Regions from separate parts of the Actinophytocola glycyrrhizae genome, predicted to be linked through region 2. Evidence: predicted binding sites of a transcription regulator. Region 2 holds the regulator's gene; the other holds the start of a gene.
What was found. The regulator HspR, encoded in region 2, represses chaperone genes until heat shock. The targets are predictions, from matches to a motif close to ANNTTGAGTNNNNNNNACTCAANNT.

Region 1 (24,123 bases), on a different contig from region 2:
GTCGCGACGTTGTCGGGGGCGGAGATGTGGTGCATGCCTGGGTGTTCGGCGTGCGGGGCGGCGAGCTGAATGGGTGGGGACGAAGTTGGGGACAACATGTCCGAGCGAATGGGACTTTCGTTCGCCCGGACCGGCCTCAGTCCGCGAAACCCGGCTGCCAGCGGACGATCAGCTCCCGCACCGGCAGCTGGGCGTCCAACTGGCACAGGATGCCCGTCGAACCGCCGAGCACCCGGTGCAGCAACAAGTACTGCGGAGGCAGGTTCAGGGTCCTGCCCGTGCGGAAGTCCTGCCCGCGCATGTTGCTCACCCGCATGGCCTGCTGCTGCATCCACTGCCTGGTGAAGTGGAAGGTCTCGGCCTTCAACGGCTCGACGAACGGCGCCAGGTACGCGTAGACGTGCTCGGCCTCCGGCTGCTGCCGCACGTCCGCGCGGATGAACTGCTCCTCCCGCAACAGGTCCAGCAGCTCATCCGACCTGCCCTCCAGCGCGAGCCGCATCATCCGGCCGTGCGCGGGCGGCAGACCGTCCGGCAGGTGCGCGACCGCGCCGAAGTCGATCACGCACAGGCGGTCGTCCTCGGTCAGCATGAAGTTGCCCGGATGCGGATCCGAGTGCAGCCGCCCCGCCCGCGCAGGGGACGAGTAGTGGAACTCGGCCAGCCGACGACCGGCAAGGTCACGCTCCTCGCGCGACCCGTCGCGGATGACCGACGACAGCGGCCTGCCCTCGACCCACTCGCTGACCAGCACCTTGGGGGCGCTGGCCACCACTCTCGGTACCAGGACGTGTTCGTCACCGGCGAACGCCTTCGCGAACGCCCGCTGGTTGTCGGCCTCCGACCGGTAGTCGAGCTCCTCGCTCATCCGGTCCGACAGCTCCTGGAGCAGCGGCTTGACCTCGGTGCCCGGCACCACCGCCTGGAACAGCTTGCTGAACCGCTGCAGCTGCCGCAGGTCCGACATCAACGCCTGGTCAGCGCCCGGGTACTGGACCTTCACCGCCACCGCGCGGCCGTCGTGCCACACCGCGCGGTGCACCTGACCGATGCTCGCGGCCGCCGCCGGCTTGTCGTCGAACGACGCGAACCGCTCCTCCCACCGGCGGCCCAGCTGCTCGGCGAGCACGCGCCGGGTCGTCTGGCTGCTCATCGGCGGCGCCGCCGACTGCAGCTTCGTCAACGCCTCCCGGTACGGCTCGGCCATGTCGTTGGGCACCGCCGCCTCGAACACCGACAGTGCCTGCCCGAACTTCATCGCGCCGCCCTTGAGGGTGCCGAGCACGGCGAACAGCTGCTCCGCCGTCTTCGCGGACAGCTCGGCACTCACCTGCTCGGCGTTCTGCCCGGCCAGGCGCCTCCCCCAGCCACCGACCGCTCGGCCGGCGACTCCGAGCGGGATGCTGGCGAGCCGCGCAGTTCGTGCCGCGGTCTTACGAGGCATCTCCGTCACGATCCGATTGTCTCAACTCCGCGCCGGTATGCGCAGCAACTTCGGTGCGGTATGCCTGTTCGTCGAGCTGGTGCCGAGCGGCGCCACAGGGGCACCGCGGGTGCGCCGACCAGGCACGATGCCGCACGGTTGCCATGCGTGGCTCCAGTGCGACACTTGTCTCACACGTCGTGGGCCGTTCCCCGGCGCCCCGCAGCCACCCGGCGGCCTCCAGCACCTGCGCCACCGCGAACGCGGCCGTCGCCTGGGTGTTGGTCAGGTCCGTGAGCTGCGTCTGCCCGGCCAGCTGGACGGCGATCTGCGGCCAGCACGCGTCGCGGTCGCTGCGGTGCAGGTCAGCGCACCGCAGGCAGCTCGTCAGGCCCGGCACCACCAGCGGGCCGACGATGCCGATCGTGTCCCGCACCCGCACCAGCAGGTGCGGGATCGCCGCGCGCATCACCATGTCCACCAGTTCCGGTCTCGGCACCAGCGCATCGGTGAGAACGACCAGGTCAGGCGCTCTTGTCACGTCGAACTGGGCGGCACGCACGGTCGGCTCCGCCCTGCGCAGCGCCCGCCGGGCCGCCACCAGCCGCGGCGTCCCGACATCCTCCTCCCGGTAGCCGGTGCCGACGTCCTCCGGGCGGACCACGCCCGTCGCCGCCACGTGTACCCAGCCGACACCCGCCGCCGCGAGCAGACAACCGGTGGCGACCGCCAGCCTGCTCTCGCCCTGCACGGCGACCGCCAGGTCGGCTCGCCCGATCGGGTGGTCGTGCGGTGGCAGACCCGTCATCAGGGCGTGCACCTGGGCCGCCGACCGCTCACCCGCCAGCCGCGCGGGCGCCGGGGTCGCGTCCTCGACGAGACCGTGGTCGCGAAGGCTGTCGAGCAGGTTCGCCAGCGTCTTCCGCTCGGTTGCGTCGAGGCCGTCGGCCAGCTCGTCGGTGGTGCGGTCACCGGTGAACCTTCCCGCGGCCGCCACCACCCGGTCGGGCAGGCCGTCGACCACGACCGCATGCCGGGGATCGAGGCCTATCTGCAGCTCACCGCCCCTGCGCCGCAGGACGGGAAGGCCCGCGACGACGCGTGGCCGGACCGGTGGTCGTTTCGTCATGTGGACAGGTTCGCGGACTCCGGGACGGCGACGAAATCGTTATCCACAGGCTTGCCCAGGTGACCGAGGTCCCGTCCGGGAACGCACTCCGAATTGTCGGTGCGGAGTCGTAACGTGACAGCCGTGGCCGAATCCAGAGTCGAGGTGCGGCGCAGCAAACGCCGCACGCGCACTGTGACCGCGTATCGCGATGGCGACACGCTGGTCGTGTTGATCCCTGCCCGGCTGTCGAAGGCCGAGGAGGCGCACTGGGTCGCCGAGATGCAGCGCAAGCTGCTCAAGGGCGAGCCTCGGAAGCTCCAGCCGGCGAAACCGTCGGACGAGGCGCTGTTACGTCGTTGTGCCGAACTGTCGGCCAAACACCTGCACGGGCGGGCCGCGCCCGCCAGTGTCCGGTGGGTGCCGCCCATGCGGACCAGGTGGGCGTCCTGCACGCCCGCGGACAAGACCATACGGGTGAGTGAGCACCTGAGGTCCGTGCCCGGATGGGTGCTGGACTACGTGCTCGTACACGAGCTCGCGCATCTGCTGGTGCCCTCGCACAACGCCAGGTTCTGGGAGCTGGTGCGGGAGTACCCGCGGACCGATCGGGCCATCGGATATCTGGAGGGGTTGTCGGCTGCCGCCGGGCTGGGGATGGTGACCGAGGACTGATCTGGTCCGTGGCCGGGCCTGGGGGTCCGGGGGAGGGGTTGGCACGGTCGCCGGTCTGGTGGGGCCGGTCGGCAGTGGTGACCCGTACTGGTGCGGCGGTGGGCCGCGCATGAGCTGGGCTTGGCGGGCGGCTTCCGGAGTGGTGGGCTTCGGAAGCCACCTCGCCATGGGGTGTGAAAGCACTGAAGGGTCCTTCGGGACATGTCGTCTCGAAGGACCCTTCAGGCGGATGCTCGGCCTCGGTGGTCTCAGGCCTGCTCGTCGGTGCCCTTGTCCGGGTTCTCCCGGTCACGCTCGGCCTGCTCCTCGCGTTCGAGCGCGGCGATCGGGTCGTCGTCCAGGGCAGGCTTGCGGCCGACGCGCTCGGCGAAGTCCATCGGCTCGTCCAGGTCCTCCGCGGTGGGGACCAGGTCGGGGTGGGCCCAGATGCCGTCGCGGGCCTCGATGCCCTGCTGGTCACCGACCATGCGCCACAGAGCTGCGGCCGCGCGGAGACGCCTCGGGCGGAGTTCCAGGCCGACCAGGGTCGCGAACGTCTGCTCGGCGGGGCCACCGCTCGCGCGCCTGCGGCGCAGGGTCTCGCGGAGGGCGTCCGCACCGGGGAGACGGTCGGTCACCGCGTCGCCGACGACCACGTCCACCCAGCCCTCCACCAGGGCCAGCAGCGTTTCCAGCCTGGTCAGGGCCGCCTTCTGCTCCGGGGTGGTCTGGGGCTCCAGCATGCCCGACTGCATGGCCTCCTCGATCGACGCCGGGTTCGCCGGGTCGATCTGGGTGGCCAGCTGTTCGAGTGCCGCGGTGTCGACGCGGATGCCGCTCGCGAACTCCTCCACCGTCGCCAGCAGCCGCTGCCGCAGCCACGGGACGTGCGCGAACAGCCGCTGGTGCGCCGCCTCCCGCGCGGCGAGGAACACCATCACCTCGCTGTTCGGGCGCTCGAGACCGGCCGTGAACTCCTCGATGTTCTGGGGCAGCAGCGCCACCGTCGCGGGCGGGCCGAGCGGCAGGCCGATGTCCGTGGACGTCAGGACCTCCGAGGCCAGCTGGGCCAGCGCGTTGCCAAGCTGCGAACCGAACGCCATGCCGCCCATCTGGCTGACCATCGACAGCAGCGGCCCCGCCGCCTGCTTCGCCTCCGCGGGCAGCGCCTCCACCCACGCGCCCGACACCCTGCGGGCGACCGGATCGCACAGGCGCTGCCACGTCGGCAGCGTGTTCTCCACCCAGTCCCTCGGTGTCCACGCCTTCACGGCCGTGGCGCCCGCCGGGAGGATCGTCACCGGGTCGAGCCACATCTCCGCGAGGTGCACCGCGTCGGTCACCGCGCCCTGGAACTCCGTCGACGTCCGGAACCCGGTGTCGCCCGAGGTCAGGCGCTGCATCGCGATCTGTTTCGCCAGGTCGTAGTTCACCGGCCCGGCCGAGGTGCCGGCCTGGCTGAGCATCTGCCCGAGCTGGCTGAGCATCTGGCCGAGCTGGTTGAACGCCTCAGCGGGGTTCTCGCCCTGCCCTGAGGGCTCCTTCTTGCCACGGTCGTCCGGGTCCGGCGGTCCGAAGCCAAAGGGAAACTCGGTCATGTGTCCACGGTACGCGGGCACGCCACGCCAGTAACGCGCGGTGATTCGCTCGTCGAGAACACGCCGTACCCTGTCAACCCGTGAGTGACTCTCCGCGCCCCCAGACCGAGGCCCCCCGGACAATCGGTTACGAACCGGGCACCGGCAGTCCCCGCGGGCTGACCCGGCGCGGATGGACCGTCGCGGTCAGCTTCGTCGTGGTTGCGGCACTCGCGCTCGTCGGCGGGTTCGTGAAGGTCCCGTACGTCTCCATCGGCCCCGGCCCGACCTACGACACGCTCGGCGACGTCAACGGCCAGGAGGTCATCGAGGTCGAGGGCACCAAGACCTACCCGACCAGCGGGCAGCTGCGGATGACCACCGTGTCGATCAACGACGAGGTCACGCTGTTCGACGCGCTGGGCAGGTGGGTCAGCGGCCGCTACGCGCTCGCGCCGCGCGACGAGTACTTCGGGCCCGGCCAGACCCAGGAGGACCTCGAACGCGAGAACAAGGTCATGTTCCAGGACTCCCAGAGCGCCGCCGAGACCGCGGCGCTGCGGCTGCTCGACAAACCGGTGAAGGTCATCGCGCAGGAGATCACCCGCGGCGCGCCAGCGGACGAAGTAATCCAGCCGGGTGACCGCCTGTGGGTGGTGAACGGGAAGGACATCACCGCGCAGGAGGACGTGCGCGAGGCGCTGCGGGGCACCAAGCCGGGCCAGACGGTATCGGTGACCTTCCAGCACGAGGACGAGCCCAAGAAGACCGTCGACATCGAACTCGGCAAGGCCAGCGACTTCGGCAGCGACGAACGGCCAGAAGGCTTCCTCGGTCTCGCGCCCGCCGACCGCGCGGACGTCGACTTCGAGACCACCATCCACCTCGAGGACGTCGGCGGCCCCTCCGCCGGGCTGATCTTCGCGCTGGCGATCGTCGACACCCTCACGCCCGGCGAGATGGAGGGCGACCGCACCGTCGCGGGCACCGGCGCGATCGACGTGAAGGGCAACGTCCAGCCGATCGGCGGCATCCCGTTCAAGCTGATCGCGGCCAAGGAAGACGGGGCGACCACGTTCCTGGTGCCCGCCGACAACTGCGCCGAGGCCAGGTCCAACGCGCCGGAAGGCATGGAGCTCGTGAAGGTGGAGACCCTCGAAGGCGCGGTCGAGGCGCTGGAGGACCTGGACGCCGGACGCACCCCGCCCCGCTGCTAGGTCCGGGTGCCGAGCGGACCGCCCTGAAAGGCGCGTTCAGGGCGCTCACCGCCCTGAACGCGCCTTTCAGGGCACGAAGCCGGTCAGCGGAGGGTGTCCAGCAGGGCGTCGGTCAGGTTGGGGGCCAGCTCCGGGTGCTCGACGACCTCGTCCGCGCCTTCGTCGTTCCTCAGGCGCAGCACGCACGCGGCGGTGCCGTCGCGCAGCACGGCCGCCACCAGGCGGGCCTCGCGGCGGCGGGGGTGTTCCGACGCGATGCGGCGCAGCACGTCCGTGTCGCCGCTGTGCTCGCCGGCGGGCAGGGCGTCCTCCGCCTCCGGGGGCAGCACCACGATCTCCTGTGCGATGGCGCAGCCCTGGACGACCTCCGGCCACATGATGGCTGCCAGCGCCTCCGCGAGGTCCTCGCTGGGTAGCTGGTCCTGCGCCACCGGGGTGAGGAACGCGCCGGCGTCGACCTGGGCGGCCAGGTGGGGCTGGGACTCCACCAGCTCGGACGTCGGGACCAGGGCGAACAGCTGGGGCGGCTGGTCCCACCCCGCGGTGGACACGAAATCGTCGACCTCTCGGGCCGCTGCGGACAGGTGCTGGGCATGGCTCGCGGACATACCTGTCATCCTCACCTACCCTCGCGGTCGACTATTTCGACCCCGAACGGGAACCTGGGAGGCCCGGAATAGAGTTGGACATCTAGGACAGCCTCGGCGGTCCTAGCGAACACTGGTCAACACAGGGAGTGCACCGTGGCCACCAGGCCCCCGATCGGTATGCCGAAACTGTCCCGACGCGCCAAATTCCTGCTCAGTATCGCGGGGGTACTGATCCTGGTGCTGATCGTGGGCGCCCGGTTGCTGGATACCTACGTCGACTGGCTCTGGTTCGGCGAGGTCGGTTTCCGGTCGGTGTTCACCGCCGTGCTCGTCACCAGGCTCATCCTGTTCTTCGCGATCGGGCTGCTGGTCGGCGGGCTGCTGGCGGTGAGCCTCGCCATCGCCTACCGGTCGCGGCCGGTGTTCGTGCCGGTCTCCGGCGCGGACGACCCGCTCGCCCGCTACCGGTCGACCATCGTGCAGCGGGTGCGGCTGTTCGGGATCGGCGTCCCCCTTGTCGTCGGCGCCATCGCGGGTGCGGCGGGTCAGGGCGAGTGGCAGCCCGTTCAGCTGATGCTCAACGCGCAGCCGTTCGGGCAGACCGACCCCGAGTTCGGCAAGGACGTCGGCTTCTACGCGTTCACGCTGCCGTTCATCACCTGGCTCATCACCTGGCTGTTCGTGGCCATCGCCATCGCGGGCATCGGCGCGGTCGTCGTGCACTACATCTTCGGCGGCATCCGCCTGGGCACCAAGGGCGACAACTTCTCCGTCCCCGCCCGCGTGCAGCTGTCCGTCACCGCGGGCCTGTTCGTCGTGATCCTCGCCGTCGACTACTTCTTCGAGCGCTACGAGCTGTTGTTCTCCACCCGCAACGGGTTGTTCGACGGTGCCACCTACACCGACCTCAACGCGGTGCTGCCCGCCAAGCTCATCCTGATGTTCATCGCCGGGTTCTGTGCCGTCGCGTTCTTCGTCGGCGCGTTCGTGCGGAACCTGCAGCTGCCCGCCATCGCGATCGTCCTGCTGATCCTCTCGAGCATCCTCGTCGGCTGGGCGTGGCCGACCGTGCTGCAGCAGTTCTCCGTCAAGCCGAACGAGGCGGAGAAGGAGTCGATGTCGATCGACAGGAACATCGAGGCCACCAAGTACGCGTTCGGCCTCACCGATGACAAGATCAAGATCGAGGACTACGAGGGCGACGCGTCGGTGACCGCCGAGACCACCGAGAAGGTCAAGGCCGCCACCGGCACGATGCAGAACATCCGTCTGCTCGACCCGAGCATCCTGTCGCGCACCTTCACCCAGCGCGAGGGCGGCGAGAACTTCTACGGCTTCCCCACGAAGCTCGACGTCGACCGCTACGAGGTCGACGGTGAGGTCCAGGACTACATCGTGGCGGCACGCGAGCTCGACTCGACGCGGCTCGCGGCCAACCAGACCTCCTGGATCAACCGGCACCTCGTCTACACCCATGGCAACGGGTTCGTCGCCGCGCCGGCCAACCGCATCAACCGCGCGCTGTCGGAAAGCGAGTCCAGCGGTGAGGGTGGCTACCCGGTGTTCACCGTGAGCGACATCGAGGCGCTCGAGAACGACGCGGAGATGGACATCCCGGTCACCGAGCCGCGGATCTACTTCGGCGAGCTCGCCACCGACTACGCGATCGTCAACGCGCGCGGCGAGTACGACACCCCGGTCAACCAGGAATACAGCTACACCGGCAATGGCGGCGTCGCCGTCGACGACTGGTTCAACCGGTTCGTCTTCTTCGCCCACTACGGCGAGCGGAACATCCTCTTCTCCAGTGACATCCGCGACGGTTCGAAGATCATGTACAACCGCGACCCCCGGGACCGCGTCAGCAAGGTCGCACCGTGGCTGACCGTCGACGGCGACCCGTACCCGGCGGTGGTCGACGGCCGCATCACGTGGATCGTGGACGGCTACACCACGCTCGACAACTTCCCGTACGCGCAGCGCACCCCGCTCGGTGAGGTCACCAACGACTCGCTGACCGGCGTCGCGCGGCAGGAGGACCGGGACATCAGCTACATCCGGAACTCCGTGAAGGCGACCGTCGACGCGTTCGACGGCACCGTCACCCTGCACGCGATCGACGACAAGGACCCGGTCCTGAAGGCCTGGGAGAGTGTCTTCCCCGGCACCGTGAAGCACGGCGAGATCCCGGAGGCGCTCGAGAAGCACTTCCGCTATCCGGAGGACCTGTTCAAGGTGCAGCGCGAGCTGCTCGCGCAGTACCACGTGGAGAACGCGGCACAGTTCTTCTCGACCCAGACGTTCTGGGACGTGCCGGCCGACCCGACGGGCAGCAACAACGAGGCGGGCGGGGCGGCGCCGAACCAGCCGCCCTACTACGTCCTCGCGCAGGCACCCGGCCAGGCAGAACCGACGTTCCAGCTCACCAGCGCCATGACACTGCTGCGAAGGCAGTTCCTCGCCGCGTGGGTGTCGGTGTCGTCCGATCCCAAGGACTACGGCCAGTTCAAGGTCCTGCGACTACCGACCCAGGAACAGACGAAGGGCCCCGGCCAGGTCCAGAACGAGTTCGAGACCACCGACGAGGTGACCGAGAACCGGACGCTGTTCCAGAACCCGAACGTCAACGTCATCTACGGGAACCTGCTGACGTTGCCGGTCGCGAACGGTCTGCTCTACGTCGAGCCGATCTACATCGAGCAGAAGGACGAGAACGCGTTCCCGCAGCTCGCCCGCGTGCTGGTGTACTTCGGTGACCGGGTCGGGTTCGCCCCGACGCTGAAGGACGCGCTCGAGGAGATCTTCGGTGAGGACGTCGGTGGTGCGGTGACGCCACCGGAGGAGGAAGAGGGCGGCGAGCAGCCGCCGGACACGTCGACACCGACGACCCCGCCCGGCACGTCCACACCGCCGCCGCCGAGCGACGGGGACAACCCGGCGATGGACCAGGCCGTGCAGGACATCGGGGCCGCCCTCGAGCAGCTGAGGACCGCACAGCAGAGCGGTGACTTCGCCGCGCAGGGCGAGGCGCTGGCCGCCCTCGAGAAGGCGGTCAACGAGTACGACGCGGCCAAGGCGGACCCGCCGGCGAATGGCGGCGGCTGACCAGGCTGATCCGACCGAAGGCGCGGCCTCCCCGGGACTGTTCCGGGGAGGCCGCGTTTTCGTCTGTCAGGGCCGGTGCGTCCGTCCCCGAAAACGAAAAGCACGGCCCCCGCTGCTGCGGAGGCCGTGCTTGTCACGCCTGAAGGACGTCGGGTTTGACGAACAGAGCCAGGAGAGCCAGTTATCCACTGTGGACGCATGAGCGCCGTACAGTGACAATGCGACGTCTTGCGTCAATTTCCCCGTCTGCGGCGGGACACGGGATCCGAGCGGATTCGTGCCCCGAGGAACACCGGGTCAGCTCTTCTTCGCGCGCGTCCTGCGCTTCGCGGCCGGCTTCGCCGCCGCCTTCGCCTTCGACTCGGCCTGCGCCTCCTTGTAGGCCTCGACGACGTGCGATGGAATACGACCGCGGCCCGCGAGTTCGTATCCGCTCTCCAGCGCCCACTCGCGGATCTGACCGGCCTCGCCGGAGTTCGCGGACTTGCCGGGCTGGGCCGGACGGGTGCCCCGCTTGATCCGACCACCGATGCGCCGCGCCGATTCGACGTACTCGGTGAGGCTTTCCCGCAACCGCTCCGCGTTGGCATCCGAGAGGTCAATCTCGTAGCTAACGCCGTCCAGACCGAACAGGACGGTCGAGACGTCCTGCGAGCTGGTGCCGTCCAGGTCGTCGACGAGCTGTACCAATACCTTCTGAGCCATCTGGCTGCTCTCCCTTGGACGCCGTTGCACGAGACATGCGTGCACACCCGTTGGTTTGTGTCGGCACACTAGCAAATAACCGGCCTGAGTCCGAAACGAACCAGTGGTGGTCGAGGTTCCGGTCTGTCCGAACGCGACTCGGCCGACGCGAGGGACTTCCGTGTTCATTTCCGGCCCTGCAAGCGGTCTTACCGGATTGAATTCGTTCGGTCGATGACCGAACGGTCAATTGCGGCGGTGTCCACACGAGAGGGTGGGGCCGGGGGTGGGTGTGATCCGCATTACGGACGTGGCACAATAGACCGATGGCCCCTCGGAGGATCTCCGAGGGGCCATCGTCCCTGGTAGCGGGGACAGGATTCGAACCTGCGACCTCTGGGTTATGAGCCCAGCGAGCTACCGAGCTGCTCCACCCCGCGTCGTTGTGGTTGTAACTATACGCACGGCTTCAGAGGGGGTTTCACCGGGGGGTCATTTACGCTCTGACCTGCGGAAAGGTGCTTCTGGGCGATCTGGTGGCCGGATCGGGTCCAGTGGGCTCCGGCCCGGAATCGGTGAAATTGGTGGCCGGATGTCGCCGTGGCGGGGTGAACCCGGTGCCGGCGAGGTCGCCGAGGGGTCGTAGCCGGGGGTGGGGCGCCGCGGAGGCGGTCATCGCGAAGGTGATCGTCGATCATCGGCTCGGGGGTCCGGAGGAGTTCGTTCCGCCATTTGGCGTAGGTCTGAACCACTGGCGCTCGACGTCGGCGGGGCGGCGCCGGATGTCACCGGCGCACAACGGATCCCGTCACTCGGAGTGCCGGAAGTTTCGGTGCGGCAGCGAATTCGGTGGTCGAGATTCCGGCCGGAACGGACAAGATGGAGTGCACGCGGCACCTGCACGTGCACTTGAGTGTGCGAATGGCTGTCGCGGCCCGGCTGTCCGGTCGTCCACACAGGACTGGAGGCCGATGTGCGTGTGCGACCGTCGCTGTCGGCCGGTCGTGTTCCGCATGAGCGCGAGCATTGTCGAGGGTGTTCTCCGCATGTTTTACCCGGATGGAGTAGTGGCCTTCTTCGCGGCCCGCGAACGCGGGAATCCGGGTGGAGAAGTGCGGTTCCACGGCCCTGTCGCGGTGGTGGCGAGTGTCGTCAGGACGATGGTGTGAGCACCTGTCACGCCCGACCGCTTCGCCATTTCCCCTGGTACAAGGGTTGGCGGCCGCGGCGAATCGTGAAAATGCTTCGCGGTGCGAAGGATTCCTTGGCTCCCAGCGACATCCGGAATCCCGGCGTACTGTGCGACTGGAACTCCCCGTGGCAACGGCAGAAACCCGACCAGCCACAGTGGACAGAGGACTGTGCCACTGTGGACACCGGCTGCTGTTCGTGGCACGGTGGTAAGGTGTCTGAACTGAATGCAACTGCCGCTGCCCTTCTGGGGCTGCTGCACGAAGGTCCGGCTACTGGTGGGCAATTGGTCTCGGCCGCCCGTGATCGATTTGGGTCGTTCTTCAGTGTCACGCGGAGTCAGGTCTACCGCGAGCTCCCCGCTCTCGCCGACGCCGGCTTGGTCCGGCTCGGCAAGCAGGGACCGCGGTCGAGCCAGCAGTACCTGGTGACCGCCGCGGGCAAGAAGGCGTTCAAGGGGTGGTTGGGCAGTGAGCCCGGTCCCGACCATCTCCGCAGCCCGCTGATCCTGAGGCTCGTCCACGCGGACGCGCTGACGGTGAAACAGCGGGCCGCGCTGATCGACTCGGCCAAGAAGGTCTATTCGGAAGAACACGAGGCGGCGAAGGCGGCGGTCAAGGCCGCGGACGGTGCCTACTCGAAGGCGGTCGCCGAGTTCGGGGTGGCGAGGGCGAAGGCAGTTCTGAAGCTGCTCGACTCCATTCCCACCTCCTGAAACTCTCGCCTCAAGCGGACGGCGTGCGGGTTCACGGTAGATTCTGAAGACGTGAACCCGGACGTCGTAGCTGACCTGAAAGAACTGTCCGACACCCTTGCGAGCGTCGAGGCCGTGTCGGACCTGGACTCCCTGCGTGCCCAGATCGCGGATCTGGAGCAGCAGGCGGCCCGTCCGGACCTGTGGGACGACCCCGAATCGGGACAGAAGGTGACGAGCCAGCTCTCTCACAAGCAGAGCGAGCTGCGGCGCATCGAGGAGCTGCGACAGCGGCTCGACGACCTCGCTGTGATGTACCAGCTCGCCGATGAGGAGGGGTCTGCCGACGCCCGTGCCGAAGCGGAAGCGGAGCGTGAACGGCTGCACTCCGACATCGCTTCCATCGAGGTGCGGACCCTGCTGTCCGGCGAGTACGACGAACGCGACGCGATCGTCACCATCCGGTCCGAGGCAGGTGGGGTCGACGCCGCGGACTGGGCCGAGATGCTGCTGCGCATGTACCTGCGCTGGGCGGAGCGGCACGGGTACCCGACCGATGTGTACGACATCTCCTACGCGGAGGAGGCCGGCATCAAGTCGGCCACCTTCAAGGTCACCGCGCCCTACTCCTACGGGACGCTGTCGGTGGAACAGGGCACGCACCGGCTCGTGCGCATCTCGCCGTTCGACAACCAGGGGCGGCGGCAGACCTCGTTCGCGGGGGTCGAGGTGCTGCCGTTCGTCGAGGCCGTCGACCACGTCGACATCCCGGAGAAGGACATCCGGATCGACGTGTTCCGGTCGTCGGGCCCCGGTGGGCAGAGCGTGAACACGACCGACTCGGCCGTGCGCATCACCCACCTCCCGTCCGGCATCGTGGTGTCCTGCCAGAACGAGAAGTCGCAGATCCAGAACCGCGCCGCCGCCATGCGAGTGCTGCAGGCGAAGCTGCTGGAGCGCAAGCGGCTGGAGGAGCGCGCCGAGATGGACGCGCTCAAGGGCGACGGCGGGTCGTCGTGGGGCAACCAGATGCGGTCCTACGTGCTGCACCCGTACCAGATGGTCAAGGACCTGCGGACCGAGTTCGAGGTCGGCAACCCGTCGAACGTGCTGGACGGGGAGATCGACGGCTTCCTCGAAGCGGGCATCCGCTGGCGGCGGACGCAGCCGGCGTGATCGTGGACGGGGGTCGGCCTCCGGCCCCTGGTTTCCAGCCTACGGCGTGGGTCTGACAGTTCTCGGTGCCGTGTTCGGTGGCTGTGGACGACTATGCGGGCTTGTGGTGACGACCCGGTCGCTGTGCGTGAATCGCCCGGGGGCGGGGGAATTCCTGCCTTTGCCACGGGCCTGACGCTGGGAATTTGTGCGTTGGGCGGCCGCCGGCCCCCGTTCTCCAGCCTACGGCTCAGGGGTGACGGAGCCGGTTTGTGCGCGGCGCCTGGATGTGGGGTTGTCCACAGTCGGGGTGGTTGTCCACAGGTCCGGTTCTGTGGCCCCGATTCCGTCGGACCTTGCCGTTACGCTGGGTTTCGGGGGGCCGGAGGCCGCCATCGCCGGGGCCGTTGTCGATCTTGGCTGGTCAGCGTGTTCGGCTCCCAAGGCAACAGGTCGATAACGGACGTATGTAGACTCGCGCCTCGTGATCCGGCTCGAACACGTTTCGAAGGTGTACAAGACCTCCACGCGCCCTGCGCTGGAGGACGTCTCCGTCGAGATGGACAAAGGTGAGTTCGTCTTCCTCATCGGTGCTTCGGGGTCGGGTAAGTCGACCTTCCTGCGCCTGCTGCTGCGAGAAGAGGTGCCCACGAAGGGACGCGTCTACGTAGCGAACTTCGACGTGGTCCGAATGTCCCGGCGCAGGGTCCCCCGCCTGCGCCAGTCCATCGGCTGCGTCTTCCAGGACTTCCGGCTGCTGCACAACAAGACCGTTGCGGAGAACGTCGCCTTCGCGCTCGAGGTCATCGGCAAGCCGCGCAACACCATCCGCAAGGTGGTGCCCGAGGTGCTCGAACTCGTCGGCCTCGAAGGCAAGTCGGCGCGGATGCCGCACGAGCTGTCCGGTGGTGAGCAGCAGCGCGTGGCGATCGCCCGCGCGTTCGTCAACCGGCCGCTGATGCTGCTCGCCGACGAGCCGACCGGAAACCTGGACCCCGACACCAGCCAGGACATCATGCTGCTGCTGGAGCGGATCAACCGCACCGGCACGACCGTGCTGATGGCGACCCACGACCACTCGATCGTCGACTCCATGCGGCGCCGGGTCGTGGAACTGTCGCTCGGCCAGGTCGTGCGCGACGACTCACGAGGGGTTTACGGCGTAGGCCGTTAGAAATACCCCCGCACCCCCGCCCTCCCGACACAAGGACGCCTTCCCCCGATGCGTGCCAGCTTTGTCTTCAGCGAGGTCCTGACCGGCCTCCGCAGGAACGTGACGATGACAGTCGCGATGATCCTCACCACGATGGTCTCGCTGCTGCTGCTCGGTGGCGGTCTCCTCGTCGTGCGCATGATCGACAAGACGCAGGCGGTCTACGAGGACAAGCTGCAGGTCAACGTCTACCTGACCAACGACATCAGCGAGAACGACAAGGAATGCCAGAAGGACCCGTGCCGCAGCCTGCGCACGGACCTCGAGAACGACCCCGCGGTCGAGTCGGTCGCCTACGAGAACCGCGACCAGGCGTACGCCCGGTTCAAGGAGATCTTCGCGTCGCAGCCCGAGCTGGTGAAGCTCGCGCGTCCCGAGGCGCTGCCCGCGTCGTTCAACGTCAAACTGTACGACCCCGACCGGCCGGAAGTGATCATCCAGACGTTCTCCGGGCGGGTGGGCGTCGACTCGATCGCCGACCAGAGTGAGTTCCTCGACCGGTTCTTCGACGCGTTGAACGGGGTACGAGATCTGACCTTCGTCGTCGCGTTGATCCAGGCGGTCGCGGCGCTCCTGCTGATCTCCAACACCGTCCAGGTGTCCGCGTTCACGAGGCGGACGGAAGTCGGCATCATGCGCCTCGTCGGCGCGACCCGCTGGTACACCCAGCTGCCGTTCCTCCTGGAAGCGGTGGTCGCGGGCGTCATCGGCGCGGTCCTCGCGATCGGGTTGCTGGTGCTGGCGAAACTCTGGTTCCTCGACCGGCTGCTGGAGGGGCCGTTCGCCGCGGGCGTGATCAGACCGATCGAGGGGCTGGACATCCTGCTGGTGTCGCCATGGCTCCTGCTCACGGCCGTCGGCATCTCGGCCGTCACCGGCTACGTCACGCTCCGCCTGTACGTGCGCCAGTAAAACGGCGTGCGCTGACACGTAGAGTTGTCGTCATGTCGAAGGAACGTGGCCAGAAGGTGATCGCGCAGAACCGCAAGGCGCGGCACAACTACACGATCCTGGACACCTACGAGGCCGGGATCGCCCTGATGGGCACCGAGGTCAAGTCGCTGCGCCTTGGCCGGGCGTCGCTCGTGGACGCGTTCGCCACGGTCGACGACGGCGAGGTGTGGCTGCGGAACCTGCACATCCCGGAGTACGTGCTCGGCACGTGGACCAACCACACGCCGCGCCGCACCCGCAAGCTGTTGCTGCACCGGGGCGAGATCGAGCGCCTCATCGGCAAGACCCGCGAGGGCGGCCTGTCGCTGGTGCCGCTGTCCCTGTACTTCAAGGACGGCAAGGTCAAGGTCGAACTCGCGCTCGGCAAGGGCAAGAAGGAGTACGACAAGCGGCAGTCGCTCGCCAAGCGGGACGCGGAGCGGGAGATCTCGCGTGCCCACGGCCGGGCGATGAAGGGCCGGTATTGACTCCCAGGTCCGACGCGGAGGTCCCGGCGTTCACGCACGCGCTGGGCCTTCCCGGGCTGACCGACCTGCACGTCCACTTCCTGCCCGAGTCCGTGCAGCGGAAGGTGTGGGAGTTCTTCGACCGGGCCGGCGCCGAGTACGGCACCAAGTGGCCCATCCACTACCGGCTGCCGTCGGCCGAGCGCCTCGGCGTCCTGCGTGACCTGGGCGTGGTGCGGTTCGCGCCGCTCGTGTACCCGCACAAACCGGGCATGGCGGCGTGGCTGAACGAGTGGGTGCGCGACTTCGCGGCGGCCACCCCGCAGGCCGTGCCCACCGCGACGTTCTTCCCGGAACCAGGCGCCGCCGCCTACCTCGCCGACGCGCTCGACCAGGGCGTTCGGTGCGTGAAGTCGCACGTCCAGGTCGGTGCCTACGACCCGCGTGACGAGCTGCTCGAACCCGTGTGGGGGCTGCTCGCCGAGGCTGGTGTGCCGGTCGTGGTCCACTGCGGGCACGGGCCGGTCGCAGGCAGGTACACCGGTCTCGACGTCTTCGAGGACGTGCTGAGCCGCCACCCCCGGCTGGTCGCGGTGCTCGCGCACGCCGGTGCGCCCGAGTTCACGCTCGCGCTCGACCTCCTCGACCGGTATCCGGGCGTGCACCTCGACACCACCATGGTCGGCGTGCCGTTCAACCGCGCCGACGAGCTGCTGCCCCGCGACTGGGCCGCCCGCCTCGCCGGGCACCCCGACCGCGTCGCGCTCGGCACCGACTTCCCGTCCATCCCGTACGACTACGCCACCCAGCTGCGTGCCATCGCGGGCTGGGCCGCGTCCGACGAACGCCTTGGCGAGTCCTTCCTGCGTGCGGTGCTGTGGCACACACCCCGCCGCCTGCTCTCGACCGACGTCCCCTCGCAGGCGCGGTGACCCCGCCCGTGGTCGTCCCGCGCCCTCGGGGCCGCTCCGCTGGCTCCGCTCACGGCGAACAGCCGACGGAAACATCCTGACCACCCTCCGGGTTGAGTAGGACAGACTCAACTTTGGAGGGTGAACTGATGGCAGAGTCGTTGACGCTCCCGGTGCTGCCGCTGGACGACACGGTGCTGCTGCCGGGAATGGTCGTGCCGATCCGCATGGCCGGCACCGACGGCGCCGGAGTCAGGGCGGCGGTCGAGGCCGCGCAGGCGGTCGCCGAGGGGGACAGGCCACGCGTGGTGATGGTGCCGCGCCTGGAGGGCAAGTACGCCCGCGCCGGTGTGCTCGGCGTCGTCGAGCAGGTCGGCCGCATGCCCGGCGGTGAGCGGGCCGCCGTGGTCCGTGGCACCCAACGCGTCCGCATCGGGGCCGGCACCACCGGCCCGGGTGCCGCGCTGTGGGTCGAGGTCGAGGTGGCGGACGAGACGCCGGTGACCGACCGCACCCGTGAGCTGGCCAAGGAGTACAAGGCGCTCGTCATCACCATGCTCCAGGAGCGGGGCGCGTGGCAGGTCGTCGACTCGGTGCAGTCCGAGGCCGACCCGTCCGCGCTCGCCGACATGGCCGGTTACGCCTCCTGGCTGGACGACGAGCAGAAACTGTGGCTGCTGGAGACCGCGGACGTGACCGAGCGGCTCGAGAAGCTGCTCGAGTGGACCCGCGACCACCTCGCCGAACTCGACGTCGCGGAGACCATCCGCAAGGACGTCAAGGAAGGCATGGAGCGCCAGCAGCGGGAGTTCCTGCTGCGCCAGCAGCTCGCCGCCATCCGCAAGGAGCTCGCCGAGCTGGACGGCAAACCCGACACCGAGGAACAGGACTACCGCGCCCGCGTCGAGGCCGCCGACCTGCCCGAGAAGGTGCGGGAGGCGGCGCTCGCCGAGGTCGACAAGCTGGAACGCACGTCCGACCAGTCGCCAGAGGTGGGCTGGATCCGCACCTGGCTCGACACGGTGCTGGAGATGCCGTGGAACACCCGGACCGACGACGCGTACGACATCGCGGGCGCCCGCGAGATCCTCGACGCCGACCACGCCGGGCTCGACGACGTGAAGGACCGCATCATCGAGTACCTGGCGGTGCGCAAGCGCCGCGAGGAGCGCGGTCTCGGTGTCGTCGGCGGCCGCCGCAGCGGTGCCGTGCTGGCGCTCGCCGGCCCGCCCGGGGTCGGCAAGACGTCGCTGGGCGAGTCGGTCGCGCGGGCGATGGGCCGTAAGTTCGTGCGGGTCGCGCTGGGCGGCATCCGTGACGAGGCGGAGATCCGCGGCCACCGGCGCACCTACGTCGGTGCGCTGCCCGGCCGGATCGTCCGCGCCATCTCGGAGGCGGGCTCGATGAACCCGGTCGTGCTGCTCGACGAGATCGACAAGGTCGGCTCGGACTACCGGGGCGACCCGACGGCCGCGCTGCTCGAGGTGCTGGACCCGGCGCAGAACCACACGTTCCGCGACCACTACCTCGAGGTCGAGCTCGACCTGTCGGACGTGGTGTTCCTGGCGACCGCGAACGTCATCGAGGCCATCCCGGCGCCGCTGCTCGACCGCATGGAACTGGTCGCACTCGACGGCTACACCGAGGACGAGAAGGTCACCATCGGCCGCGACCACCTGCTGCCCAGGCAGCTGGAACGCGCGGGCCTGGCCGCGGACGAGGTGAAGCTGACCGACGACGCGCTGCGGCTGATGGCCGGCGAGTACACCCGTGAGGCCGGGGTGCGGCAACTGGAGCGGTCGATCGCGCGGGTGCTGCGCAAGATCACCGCGGCACTGGCGCTGGGTTCGGTCGTGCTGCCGCTGACGGTCGACGTCGGTGACCTGCGCACCTACCTCGGTCAGCCCAAGCACACCCCCGAGTCGGCCGAACGCACGGCGGTGCCGGGCGTGGCGACGGGTCTCGCGGTGACCGGCGCCGGCGGCGACGTGCTGTTCGTGGAGGCGTCGGTGGCGTCGAAGGACTCCGGCGCCACGGGCGTCACGTTGACCGGGCAGCTGGGTGACGTGATGAAGGAGTCGGCGCAGATCGCACTGTCCTACCTGCGGTCACACGGTGCCGACCTGGGCGTTCCGGTCGGTTCGCTGGCCGAGCAGGGCGTGCACGTCCACGTCCCGGCAGGCGCGGTCCCCAAGGACGGCCCGTCGGCGGGCGTGACCATGACGACCGCGCTGGCGTCGCTCCTGTCGGGCCGCCCGGTCAGGCCGGACGTGGCGATGACCGGTGAGGTGTCGCTGACGGGCCGGGTGCTGCCGATCGGTGGCGTGAAGCAGAAGTTGCTGGCCGCGCACCGGGCCGGTATCACAGACATCGTGCTCCCGAAGCGCAACGAGCCGGACCTGGAGGACGTGCCGGAGTCCGTGCTGGACGAACTGACCGTCCACCTGGCGACTGACGTGCGCGAGGTGCTGGCGGTGGCACTGGCCCCCACCCGCACCGCGGCGACCGCAGCCGCCTGACGAACAGGAAGGGCCCTCGCCGATCCCCCGGGCGAGGGCCCTTCCGCATGTGCAGCAGAGCTAGGCCCGCTCCAGGAACGTCAACACCGCCCGGACCCGACGGTGGTCCTCCGCGCTCGGTTCCAGGCCCAGCTTCGAGAAGATGTTGCCGACGTGCTTCTCCACGGCACCGTCCGAAACGGTCAGCGACTTCGCGATGGCCACGTTGGTCAGTCCCTGCGCCATCAGCCCCAGCACCTCGCGTTCCCTGGGGGTGAGCACGTCGATCGGGTTTCGTCGGCCTCGTGCCATGAGCTGCGCGATCACCTCCTGGTCGATGCACGTGCCGCCACTCGCGACTCGTTGCACCGCGTCGACGAACTCGGCGACGTCGGCCACCCGCTCCTTCAGCAGGTAGCCGACACCGCCCGCGCCGCCGGACAGGAGCTCCACCGCGTAGCGCTCCTCCACGTACTGCGACAACACCAGCACCGGAAGGCCCGGCAGCTGTTCACGTGCCTTCAACGCCGCCCGCAGGCCCTCGTCGGTGAACGTGGGCGGCATCCGGACGTCCACGATCGCCAGGTCAGGGCGGTGTTCGCTCACCGCGACCAACAGGCCCTCGCCGTCCTCCGTCGCGGCGACCACCTCGATGTCCTCGTCCGCCAGCAGCCGTTGGATCCCTGCCCGCAACAGCACGGAATCCTCCGCGATCACCACACGCATGGCAGGTCAGCCCTGATCACTGTCGGCCCGCCGATGGGGCTCACCACGGTCATCACACCGTCAATCGTGGCAGCCCGGTCCGCGAGGCCCGACAGGCCACCGCCCGGTCGCAGCGACGCACCGCCGTTGCCGTTGTCGGTGATGTCCACGATCACCAGGTCACCCGTCGGCCGCTCCTCGCGCCACGCGTTGACCCTGGCCTCCGTCGCACCCGAGTGTTTCGCGATGTTGGTGAGGCACTCGCCGACGATGAAGTACGCCGTCGACTCCACCGCCGCAGGTGGCCGGGGCTCGATCCGCACGTTCACCTCGACCGGGATCGGGCACTTCGCCGCCAGCGACGACAGCGCCGCGTCCAGGCCCCGGTCGCCCAGCACCGCCGGATAGATGCCGCGGGCCAGGTCACGCAGCTCCGACACCGCGAGCTTCGCGTCCGCGTGCGCCTCGTCGATCAGCGCCTTCGCCGCGTCCGGGTCGGCGTCCATCTTCGTCTTCGCCCTGCCAAGACCCATGGCCACCGCGACCAGCCGCTGCTGCGCGCCGTCGTGCAGGTCACGCTCGATGCGCCGCCGCTCAGCCTCCGCCGCGTCCACACCGCGGGCACGGGACGCCTGCAGACGCTCCGCCTTCTCCGTCAGCTCCTCGGTCTCGGTCGGGCCGAGCAGCCACTTCGCCAGCAGGATGTGCAGCGCGGCCACCACCGGCAGCACGAACAGACCCACCGGCAGGACCACGATGCCCACCAGCGCCAGCGGCAGCTCGAAACACGCCAGCGGGAACGAGATCAGCAGGTACGCGAGGTTCCGCCACATCTGCGGGTGCGTGAACCTGCGCAGGTAGCGCTGCCAGAACGAGCCCGTCCCGTCGTAGGTGATCCTCGGCGTCGGGATGTCCACGCCCAGCGTGCCGCGGATCAGCGACCGGTTCGCCGCCGCGAAACCGAACACCACCTTCGCCGCCAGCAGCAGCACCGCCAGACCGAGCCAGACCACCAGCGTGCCGACACCGACCGAGAACAACGTGACGATCAGGACGAACGCCAGCAGGTTGACCGGGAACCCGGCGATCATGAAGCCCGCGGCGCGGAAACCGCGGCTGACCAGCGTCGGCACCTCGGTCTCCTGGTCCCGCGCAGGAGCCGACGGCGAAACCACGGGCTGGTTCTGGGTCGGCGATGCCACGGTGCCGGCATCCACCCCGTCCTCGGCCGGGACCAGGTACAGCGGCTGCTGCTCCGGAGCCGGGCTGCTCATCGCGTCACCGGCCGGTAGTTCACCGAGCTCGACGGCCACTCGTTCGACCAGTCGATCGCGCCCGCCGTCGACAGGCCCTCCAGCTTCGCGATGTGCCGCTCGCTCGGGCCCAGCATCGCCCTCGCGTACACGGCGTGCAGGGTGGCGAGGCCCCTCGTCACGATGATCGCCAGCGCCAGCACCAGCACACCGAGCCCCGCGAACGGCAACGTGCCCAGCCACGAGTCGATGTGCACGACCTGGTGGTCCCACAGCACCAGCTGCCAGTCGCTCGGGATCCAGGCCCAGTACAGCGGCAGCAGCGTCAGGTACAGCGACACCGACCACAGCACCACCGTCACCGTGAACTCCGCGATGCCGATCGGCAACATCAGGATCAGGTAGGCCATGTCCTTCCAGGTCGCCGGGTCCTTCGCGCGCGAAAGCCAGCGGGACTTCTCCCCGGCCGGACGGTACGGCGAGGCCACGTACGTGCCCAGCATCGTGCGCACCCGCAGCCGCTCCAGCATGGCCATGCCCCGCATGCCCAGCACCGCGAGCGCCAGCACCGCGAGCCCCACCCAGATGATCACCGTGCTCACACCGACCGACACCGTCGTCACGACGAACACGAACGACGCGATGCCGATCGGCAGGTTCATCACCAGGTAGGCGAGCGCGCCCAGCAGCGGAGGGTTCGGCCGGGTGCCGTCGCGCTCGGTGGTGGTGGTCATCTCAGGTCTCCTTCGTCGGTGTCGCCAGACCAGCATCCCGCGACGGGAGGGGCCGGGACCATGAGGAGGACCGCACAGTTCAGGGTGGGGTTTTCCCTACCCCCGGGAAACCGGGATGATCCGGGGCCGCTCGCGCGTTATCCTGTACGTGACACAGTCACCACGAGGGGGTGAACGGTTTCGACTCTGGACGTTGATTCAAGGGAAGCGTGCAGGTGCAGGCAGATGACCACCTCAAGCGTCGCTGCAAACCAATAAGCGCCAAGGTTAATAACCAGCGCGACGTCGCACTCGCCGCCTGAGCGAGTAGTGATGTCTGTCGGCCCGGGGTCGCCTCCGACCCGGTTTGCCGGCATCAGCTAGGAGGCTCACCGTCGCGGGTTGGCCGCGGACCTGCGACGGGACACTCACAGCGGCTGGGCTCGTCACACCGGCTTGTTCACGTGACCGGTGGGGCCAAGTAGAGACACAGTGAACTGCGCACGGAGAAGTCTTGTTGAGACGGCAGAGGACCCGGGTTCGATTCCCGGCACCTCCACTCGGCCGGCGAGTGCTCGCGGAGAGCGCTCGCCGGCTCGTTTTCGGATCACGTTGGGGGGCCGAGCCCCCCAAACCCCCCACGGTGCGGTTGGTTGCCGACCCAGCGTGGGTCTTTGCTGGGGGACTCGCTTCGCTTCGTTCCCTGTCTGCCGCTTCGCGGCTCCTGCCGCTTTGGCCGCTTTGCCGCTTCGCGGTTCCGCTGCTGGGGTGGGGTCTGCCTGTGGTGGTGGGTTCTCAGGTTGCGCTAAGGCGCGTTCGGTAGCTTCTTGGGGTGGTTCGTCCGTCCGTGCGGGCGCTCGACGTGATCGGCCTGCTCGTCAGGCTCGGCCTGGCCGCGGTGTGGCTGGTGTCCGGGGCGATCAAGGTCAGCGACCTCAACCAGACCTACATCGCCGTGCAGGCGTACGACCTGCTGCCCGCCGGCGTGGTCAGCGTCGTCGCGGCCGGGTTGCCGTTCCTCGAGCTGGTGCTCGGGGTGCTGCTGCTCGCCGGGCTCGGGACACGGGTGGTGGCGATCGCGTCCGGGGTCGTGCTGCTCGCGTTCATCGGCGGGGTCGCGCAGTCGTGGGCGCGGGGCCTCACCATCGACTGCGGGTGCTTCGGTGGAGGCGGACAGGTCGCGGCCGGAGAAACGCAGTACCCACAGGAACTCGCACGGGACATCGGGTTCCTGCTGCTCGCCGTGTGGCTGACCGTGCGGCCGCGCAGCCTCGGGTCACTCGACGGTTGGCTCACGGACCGCGGGCCAGAGGTGGAGACCGTGGACACGCAGGGAAGGACTTGATCGCGGTGGGTGGAGCTGAGCGCAACGCTCGCAAGAAGCGGCAGCAGGCGCAGGGCACAGGCCAGAACACGCCACGCCGGAACACACCAGGCCAGAACACGGCGGTCGCCGCGGCCCGCAAGAGCGCCGACCGCAAGCGGATCGTGGTCGGCGTGGGCGTGGTCGTCGTGCTGGCCATCGCCGTCGTCGGCGGCTTGCTGATCTACAACAACCAGAAGAACGCCACCGAGGGCAAGGACATCCAGGTCGCCAACCCGGAGACCACCCAGCAGTCCACCGCCTCCGCCGACTACCCGGTGCGGCGCGACGGCGGGATCGTCGTCGTCGGCAGCGACGAGGCCAAGGTCACCCTCGACGTCTACGAGGACTTCCTCTGCCCGGCCTGCCGCCAGTTCGAGGAGACCTTCGGGCCGGACATCGAGGAGCACGTCGCCGACGGCACCGTGCAGGTCCGCTACCACATGCTGCCCATGCTCAACGACCGTTCCGACCCGCCCGGCTACTCCATGGACTCCGCCAACGCCGGTCTGTGCGCCGCCGACGCAGGCCGGTTCCCGGCGTTCCACAAGACGCTGTTCTCCGACCAGCAGCCGGAGGAAGGCAGCCGCGGGTGGGACCGCCAGCAGCTCGCCAAGCTCGGCATCGACCTCGGCATCACCGACGACGACTTCACGACCTGCGTCACCA
Region 2 (5,493 bases):
GAGCGCCCTGAACGCGCCTTTCAGGACATCGGCCCAGATCTTCACGGAATCTATCGCCCAGGCGATGGCCATCCAGGGAACACCGGCGGGCCCCCGCTCGTTGAGGGATCAGAAAGGTTGAGCGCGAGGGGCTCAAGTCTGATTTGACGGGTGATCCACCCCGAGGGCAAACTTGAGCGGAAGGCACTCAACCCACCACGCAAGCAGAAAGCAGGAGGGGAACCAAATGGCGCGAGCGGTCGGTATCGACCTGGGGACGACCAACTCCGTCGTCGCTGTCCTCGAGGGCGGTGAACCGACGGTGATCGCCAACTCCGAGGGTTCGCGGACGACCCCGTCCATCGTCGCCTTCGCCAAGAACGGTGAGGTGCTCACCGGGCAGCCGGCGAAGAACCAGGCCGTCACGAACGTCGACCGCACGGTCCGTTCGGTCAAGCGGCACATGGGCACGGACTGGTCCACGGAGATCGACGGCAAGTCCTACAGCGCGCAGGAGATCAGCGCGCGGGTGCTCATGAAGCTGAAGCGGGACGCGGAGTCCTACCTCGGCGAGCCGATCACCGACGCGGTGATCACCGTCCCGGCGTACTTCGAGGACGCCCAGCGGCAGGCCACCAAGGAGGCCGGGCAGATCGCCGGCCTGAACGTGCTGCGGATCGTGAACGAGCCGACCGCGGCGGCGCTGGCCTACGGCCTGGACAAGGGCGAGAAGGAGCAGACCATCCTCGTGTTCGACCTCGGTGGTGGCACGTTCGACGTGTCGCTGCTGGAGATCGGCGAGGGCGTGGTCGAGGTCCGTGCGACCTCCGGGGACAACCACCTCGGTGGTGACGACTGGGACCAGCGGATCGTCGACTGGCTGGTCGACAAGTTCAAGCAGTCCGCAGGCATCGACCTCACCAAGGACAAGATGGCGCTGCAGCGCATCCGTGAGGCCGCGGAGAAGGCGAAGATCGAGCTGTCCAGCTCGAACAGCGCCAACATCAACCTGCCGTACATCACGGTGGACGCGGAGAAGAACCCGCTGTTCCTCGACGAGACGCTGTCCCGGGCCGAGTTCCAGCGGATCACCAGCGACCTGCTGGACCGCACCCGCGCGCCGTTCAACAACGTGATCAAGGACGCCGGCATCAAGGTCGGCGACATCGACCACGTGGTGATGGTGGGTGGCTCCACCCGGATGCCCGCCGTGTCCGACCTGGTCAAGGAGCTGACGGGCGGCCAGGAGCCGAACAAGGGCGTGAACCCGGACGAGGTCGTCGCCATGGGCGCGACCCTGCAGGCCGGTGTCCTGCGCGGTGACGTCAAGGACGTGCTGCTGCTGGACGTCACCCCGCTGTCGCTGGGCATCGAGACCAAGGGCGGCGTGTTCACCAAGCTCATCGAGCGGAACACGACCATCCCGACCAAGCGGTCGGAGATCTTCTCCACCGCGGACGACGGCCAGACCACGGTCGGCATCCAGGTCTTCCAGGGTGAGCGCGAGATCGCGGTGCACAACAAGAAGCTGGGCACCTTCGACCTCACGGGCATCCCGCCGGCACCGCGCGGTGTGCCGCAGATCGAGGTCACCTTCGACATCGACGCGAACGGCATCGTGCACGTCAACGCGAAGGACCTCGGCACCGGCAAGGAGCAGTCGATGACGATCACCGGCGGCTCGGCGCTGCCGAAGGACGACATCGACCGGATGGTCAAGGACGCCGAGGCGCACGCCGAGGAGGACAAGCGCCGCCGCGAGGAGGCCGAGACCCGCAACCAGGCCGAGACGCTCGTCTACCAGACGGAGAAGTTCGTCAAGGACAACGACGAGAAGATCCCGGCCGAGGTCAAGGAGAAGGTCAACACCGCGGTCAAGGAGGCCGAGGAGTCGCTCAAGGGCACCGACATCGCGGCCATCAAGGCGGCGATGGAGAAGCTCGCGACCGAGTCGCAGGCCATGGGCTCCGCGATCTACGCGCAGACCGGCGCCACGCAGGACGCGGGCGCGGGTGCTGGTGCGGCCGGCGGTGAGCAGGCCGGTGGCCAGCAGGCACAGGGCGCCGAGGACGTCGTGGACGCGGAGATCGTCGACGAGGACGGCAAGAAGTGACGTCCGAGCACCGAGCCGCCGACGACCACGGAGAGGAGCCACGGGTAGTGGTGCGCGACCGGCGTCGCATCGATCCTGAGACCGGCGAGGTCCGGCCGCCCGCTCCCGAACAGGAGGCTGGTGTGCCGGACCCCGAGACCGGTGTCGCACCGGAGGACGCCGTCGAGGCGGAGCCGGTGCCCAGCCAGGAAGCCGAGCTGAAGGCGCAACTCGACGAGCGGACCGCCGACCTGCAGCGACTGCAGGCCGAGTACGCCAACTACCGCAAGCGGATCGACCGCGACCGGGAGTCGGTGGTCAACACCGCGAAGGCGGCGGTGGCGGGCGAGCTGCTGTCGGTGCTCGACGACGTCGAGCGCGCCGCACAGCACGGCGACCTGACCGGTGCGTTCAAGGCGGTGGCGGACAAGCTGGTCGCCACGCTGGAGCGCACGGGGCTGGAGCCCTTCGGGCACGAGGGTGAGCCGTTCGACCCGTCGGTGCACGAGGCCGTCCAGCACGACACGTCCCCCGAGGTCGCGGGTCCGACGGTGACCGCGGTGCTGCGCCGCGGCTACCGGTTCGGTGACCGGATCGTGCGGGCCGCGCTGGTCGCGGTCACCGACCACGAGCCGGCCGCCGCGCCCGCCCCTGCGGCCGAGGAGCCGGTGCCGGGCGACTGGTTCGACCCGAACGACAAGACGAACGAGCAGATCTGACCTGGGAGGAGGGGACGTCCGGTGAGTGCGCGGGATTGGATCGACAAGGACTTCTACCGCGAGTTGGGCGTCTCGTCCGACGCCACCGACGCCGAGATCAAGAAGGCGTACCGCAAGCTCGCCCGTGAGCTGCACCCCGACGCCAACCCGGGCAACACCCAGGCGGAGGCGCGGTTCAAGGCGGTGTCGGAGGCCTACGGGGTCCTCGGCGACGCCGAGAAGCGCAAGCAGTACGACGAGGCCCGCCGGCTCTTCGGATCCGGCGGGTTCCAGCCAGGTGGCTTCGGCGGTTTCGGCGGCGGCGGGTCGACGTTCGACTTCAGCGACGTCTTCGGCGGCCAGCAGCAGGCGGGCGCGGGTGGCGGGATCAGCGACCTGCTCGGCAACCTGTTCGGTCGCCGGGGCGGTGGCACCGCGGCTGGCGGCCGGCCGCGGCGCGGCGCCGACGTGGAGACCGAGGTGCGGATCGACTTCGTGGAGGCGGTGAAGGGCGCGACCGTGCCGTTGCGCCTTTCGAGCCCGTCCACGTGCGAGACGTGCCACGGCTCCGGCGCCAAGCCGGGCACGACACCGCACACGTGTCCCACGTGTGCCGGTGCCGGCCTGGTGAGCCGCTCGCAGGGCGCGTTCGCGTTCAGCGAGCCGTGCCGCGACTGCCGCGGCACGGGCCGGATCGTCGACGACCCGTGCGCGGAGTGCGGTGGCGACGGGGTGAGCACCAAGTCGCGGACGCTGACCGTGCGGATCCCGCCAGGGGTCGCCGACGAACAGCGGATCCGGCTGGCCGGTCAGGGCGAGCCGGGCAACGCGGGCGGGCACGCGGGTGACCTGTACGTCCGCGTGCACGTCACGGCCCACCCGCTGTTCGGGCGGTCGGGCAACGATCTGACCCTCAAGGTGCCGGTGACCTTCACCGAGCTCGCGCTCGGCACGACACTGGAAGTGCCGACCCTCGAGGGCAAGGTCGCCCTGCGGGTGGCGCCCGGCACGGCCAGCGGCCGGGTCCTGCGTGTGCGCGGCAAGGGCATCACCCGACGTGACGGTCAGGCGGGCGACCTGCTGGTGACCCTGCAGGTCGCGGTGCCGTCGAACATGGACGACAAGGCCAGGGCGGCGCTGGAGGAGTACGCCGAGGCGACCTCCGGCATCGACCCCCGGCCGGAGCTGACCGCGATGCTGGCTGAACGGAGTCGGTGATGACGGGGATCCCGTTTCCGCCCGGAGCTGACGAGGACACACCGGTCTTCGTGATCTCGGTGGCCGCTGAACTGTCCGGGCTGCACGCGCAGACGCTGCGCGGGTACGACCGGATGGGGCTGGTGTCCCCCGGACGCACGTCCGGGGGCGGACGCAGGTACTCCATGCGGGACATCGCGCTGCTTCGCGAGGTGCAGCGGCTGTCCCAGGAGCAGGGGGTCAACCTGGCCGGGATCAAACGGATCATCGAGCTGGAGCACGAGGTCGACGCGCTCCGCTCCAGGGTCGTCGAGCTGAGCGAGGAGCTGGCGGCCGTGCACGCGGCCGCGGAGCAGGCGGCGGCGGCCATCCACCGGTCCTACCGCAACGAGCTGGTGCCGGTGTCCCGGCAGACGGCGCTGGTGGTGTGGAAACCACGCAAGAGGTAGCAGGGAACCGGACGACGGCCGCGGGTCACCGCATCGGCAGCGTCGTCCGGTTCCCTTTCGCGTGCAGATGCCCGATGAGCGTGTCGCGCGCGTCCTGGAGAGCCTCGGTGAGCCGGCGGCAGGTGTCCGGGTGGTCGACGACCAGGCGCAGGGTGGCGCCGCCCGTCCGGTACTCGCCGAGGGCGATCTCGACGACGTCGTCCGCCGGATGCATGTCGACGCTCATCGGGCAGTCGCGGTCCACGTGGGTGTACTGGTCGCTGCGCAGGTCGTGCATCTCGTCCTCCTGATCAGTGGTTTTGGCGTTTTCACTGTGTACTGATCAGTGGGTCGAGGCAAGCGCTGGAATGATGAAAACTTTCACTTCACCTGTTTGGGTGACGGTTGGATCGCTTTCAACACCAGTAAGCTCATCTCGTGACTGACTACGTGCCCAGCATGCGCATGAGGCGAGTCGCGCGGACGCTGCTCCACTGGCGCGAGAGCCGGGACATCAACGCCGCCGAGATCGCGAAGAAGGCCGGTTGGTCCGGCGCCAAACAGAGTCGGCTGGAGAACGCGACCCAGCCCATCCAACCGTCGCAGGTCGTCACGCTCGCCCTCCTCTACGACGTCCCGGAAGCCGAACGCGACGCGGTGTTCAACTCGTGCCTGACCGCGCAGCAGGAGGGCTGGTGGGACGCGGTGAGCAGAGACGCGCTGGTCGCGGACGTGCTGGACTACGTCGAGTTCGAGTCCGAAGCCACCACCGTCCGCACCTTCAAGATCGACCTGGTGCCCGGCCTGTTGCAGACCTCGGGCTACGCCGCGGCGATCGTCGAGGCGGCCCAGTCGCGGCCGTCCGCCGAGGTGGTGCGGGAACGAGTCGAGGCACGCACCAGGCGGCAGGAGCGGCTCGACGGCGAGAACCCGATCCACGTCGAGGGGGTGCTCACCGAGGGCGCTCTCCGAAACCGGGTGGGTGGCCCGGAGGTGATGCGGCAGCAGTTGGAGCGGCTGGTTCAACTCTCCAAGCTGCCCAACGTTGATCTGCGGGTGATCGCCGCCACCGGTGCCTACCCGGCGATGGGCACGCCGT

Region 1: a site for HspR is predicted at 17,033-17,057, ahead of lon (endopeptidase La). Genes of this name have one in related genera too.

What each region holds. Positions count from the first base shown of each region.
Region 1 is NZ_JBHSIS010000011.1:17,580-41,702, forward strand. Features, by position in the region: gene ACFPCV_RS25025 (hypothetical protein) at 1-35, opposite strand, end outside; gene ACFPCV_RS25030 (ABC1 kinase family protein) at 137-1,444, opposite strand; gene ACFPCV_RS25035 (TOMM precursor leader peptide-binding protein) at 1,434-2,552, opposite strand; gene ACFPCV_RS25040 (M48 metallopeptidase family protein) at 2,676-3,206, shown strand; gene ACFPCV_RS25045 (zinc-dependent metalloprotease) at 3,455-4,783, opposite strand; gene ACFPCV_RS25050 (YlbL family protein) at 4,864-5,979, shown strand; gene ACFPCV_RS25055 (PPA1309 family protein) at 6,063-6,587, opposite strand; gene ACFPCV_RS25060 (UPF0182 family protein) at 6,723-9,674, shown strand; gene ACFPCV_RS25065 (histone-like nucleoid-structuring protein Lsr2) at 9,972-10,379, opposite strand; tRNA gene ACFPCV_RS25070 (tRNA-Met) at 10,722-10,798, opposite strand; gene ACFPCV_RS25075 (PadR family transcriptional regulator) at 11,764-12,264, shown strand; gene prfB (peptide chain release factor 2) at 12,316-13,419, shown strand; gene ftsE (cell division ATP-binding protein FtsE) at 13,883-14,572, shown strand; gene ftsX (permease-like cell division protein FtsX) at 14,621-15,523, shown strand; gene smpB (SsrA-binding protein SmpB) at 15,556-16,032, shown strand; gene ACFPCV_RS25100 (amidohydrolase family protein) at 16,029-16,943, shown strand; gene lon (endopeptidase La) at 17,072-19,441, shown strand; gene ACFPCV_RS25110 (response regulator transcription factor) at 19,502-20,146, opposite strand; gene ACFPCV_RS25115 (sensor histidine kinase) at 20,134-21,216, opposite strand; gene ACFPCV_RS25120 (sensor domain-containing protein) at 21,396-22,112, opposite strand; RNA gene ssrA (transfer-messenger RNA) at 22,279-22,653, shown strand; gene ACFPCV_RS25130 (MauE/DoxX family redox-associated membrane protein) at 22,924-23,436, shown strand; gene ACFPCV_RS25135 (DsbA family protein) at 23,442-24,123, shown strand, end outside.
Region 2 is NZ_JBHSIS010000024.1:268,685-274,177, reverse strand. Features, by position in the region: gene dnaK (molecular chaperone DnaK) at 227-2,092, shown strand; gene grpE (nucleotide exchange factor GrpE) at 2,089-2,790, shown strand; gene dnaJ (molecular chaperone DnaJ) at 2,812-3,987, shown strand; gene ACFPCV_RS36075 (heat shock protein transcriptional repressor HspR) at 3,987-4,415, shown strand; gene ACFPCV_RS36070 (hypothetical protein) at 4,441-4,692, opposite strand; gene ACFPCV_RS36065 (helix-turn-helix domain-containing protein) at 4,833-5,493, shown strand, end outside.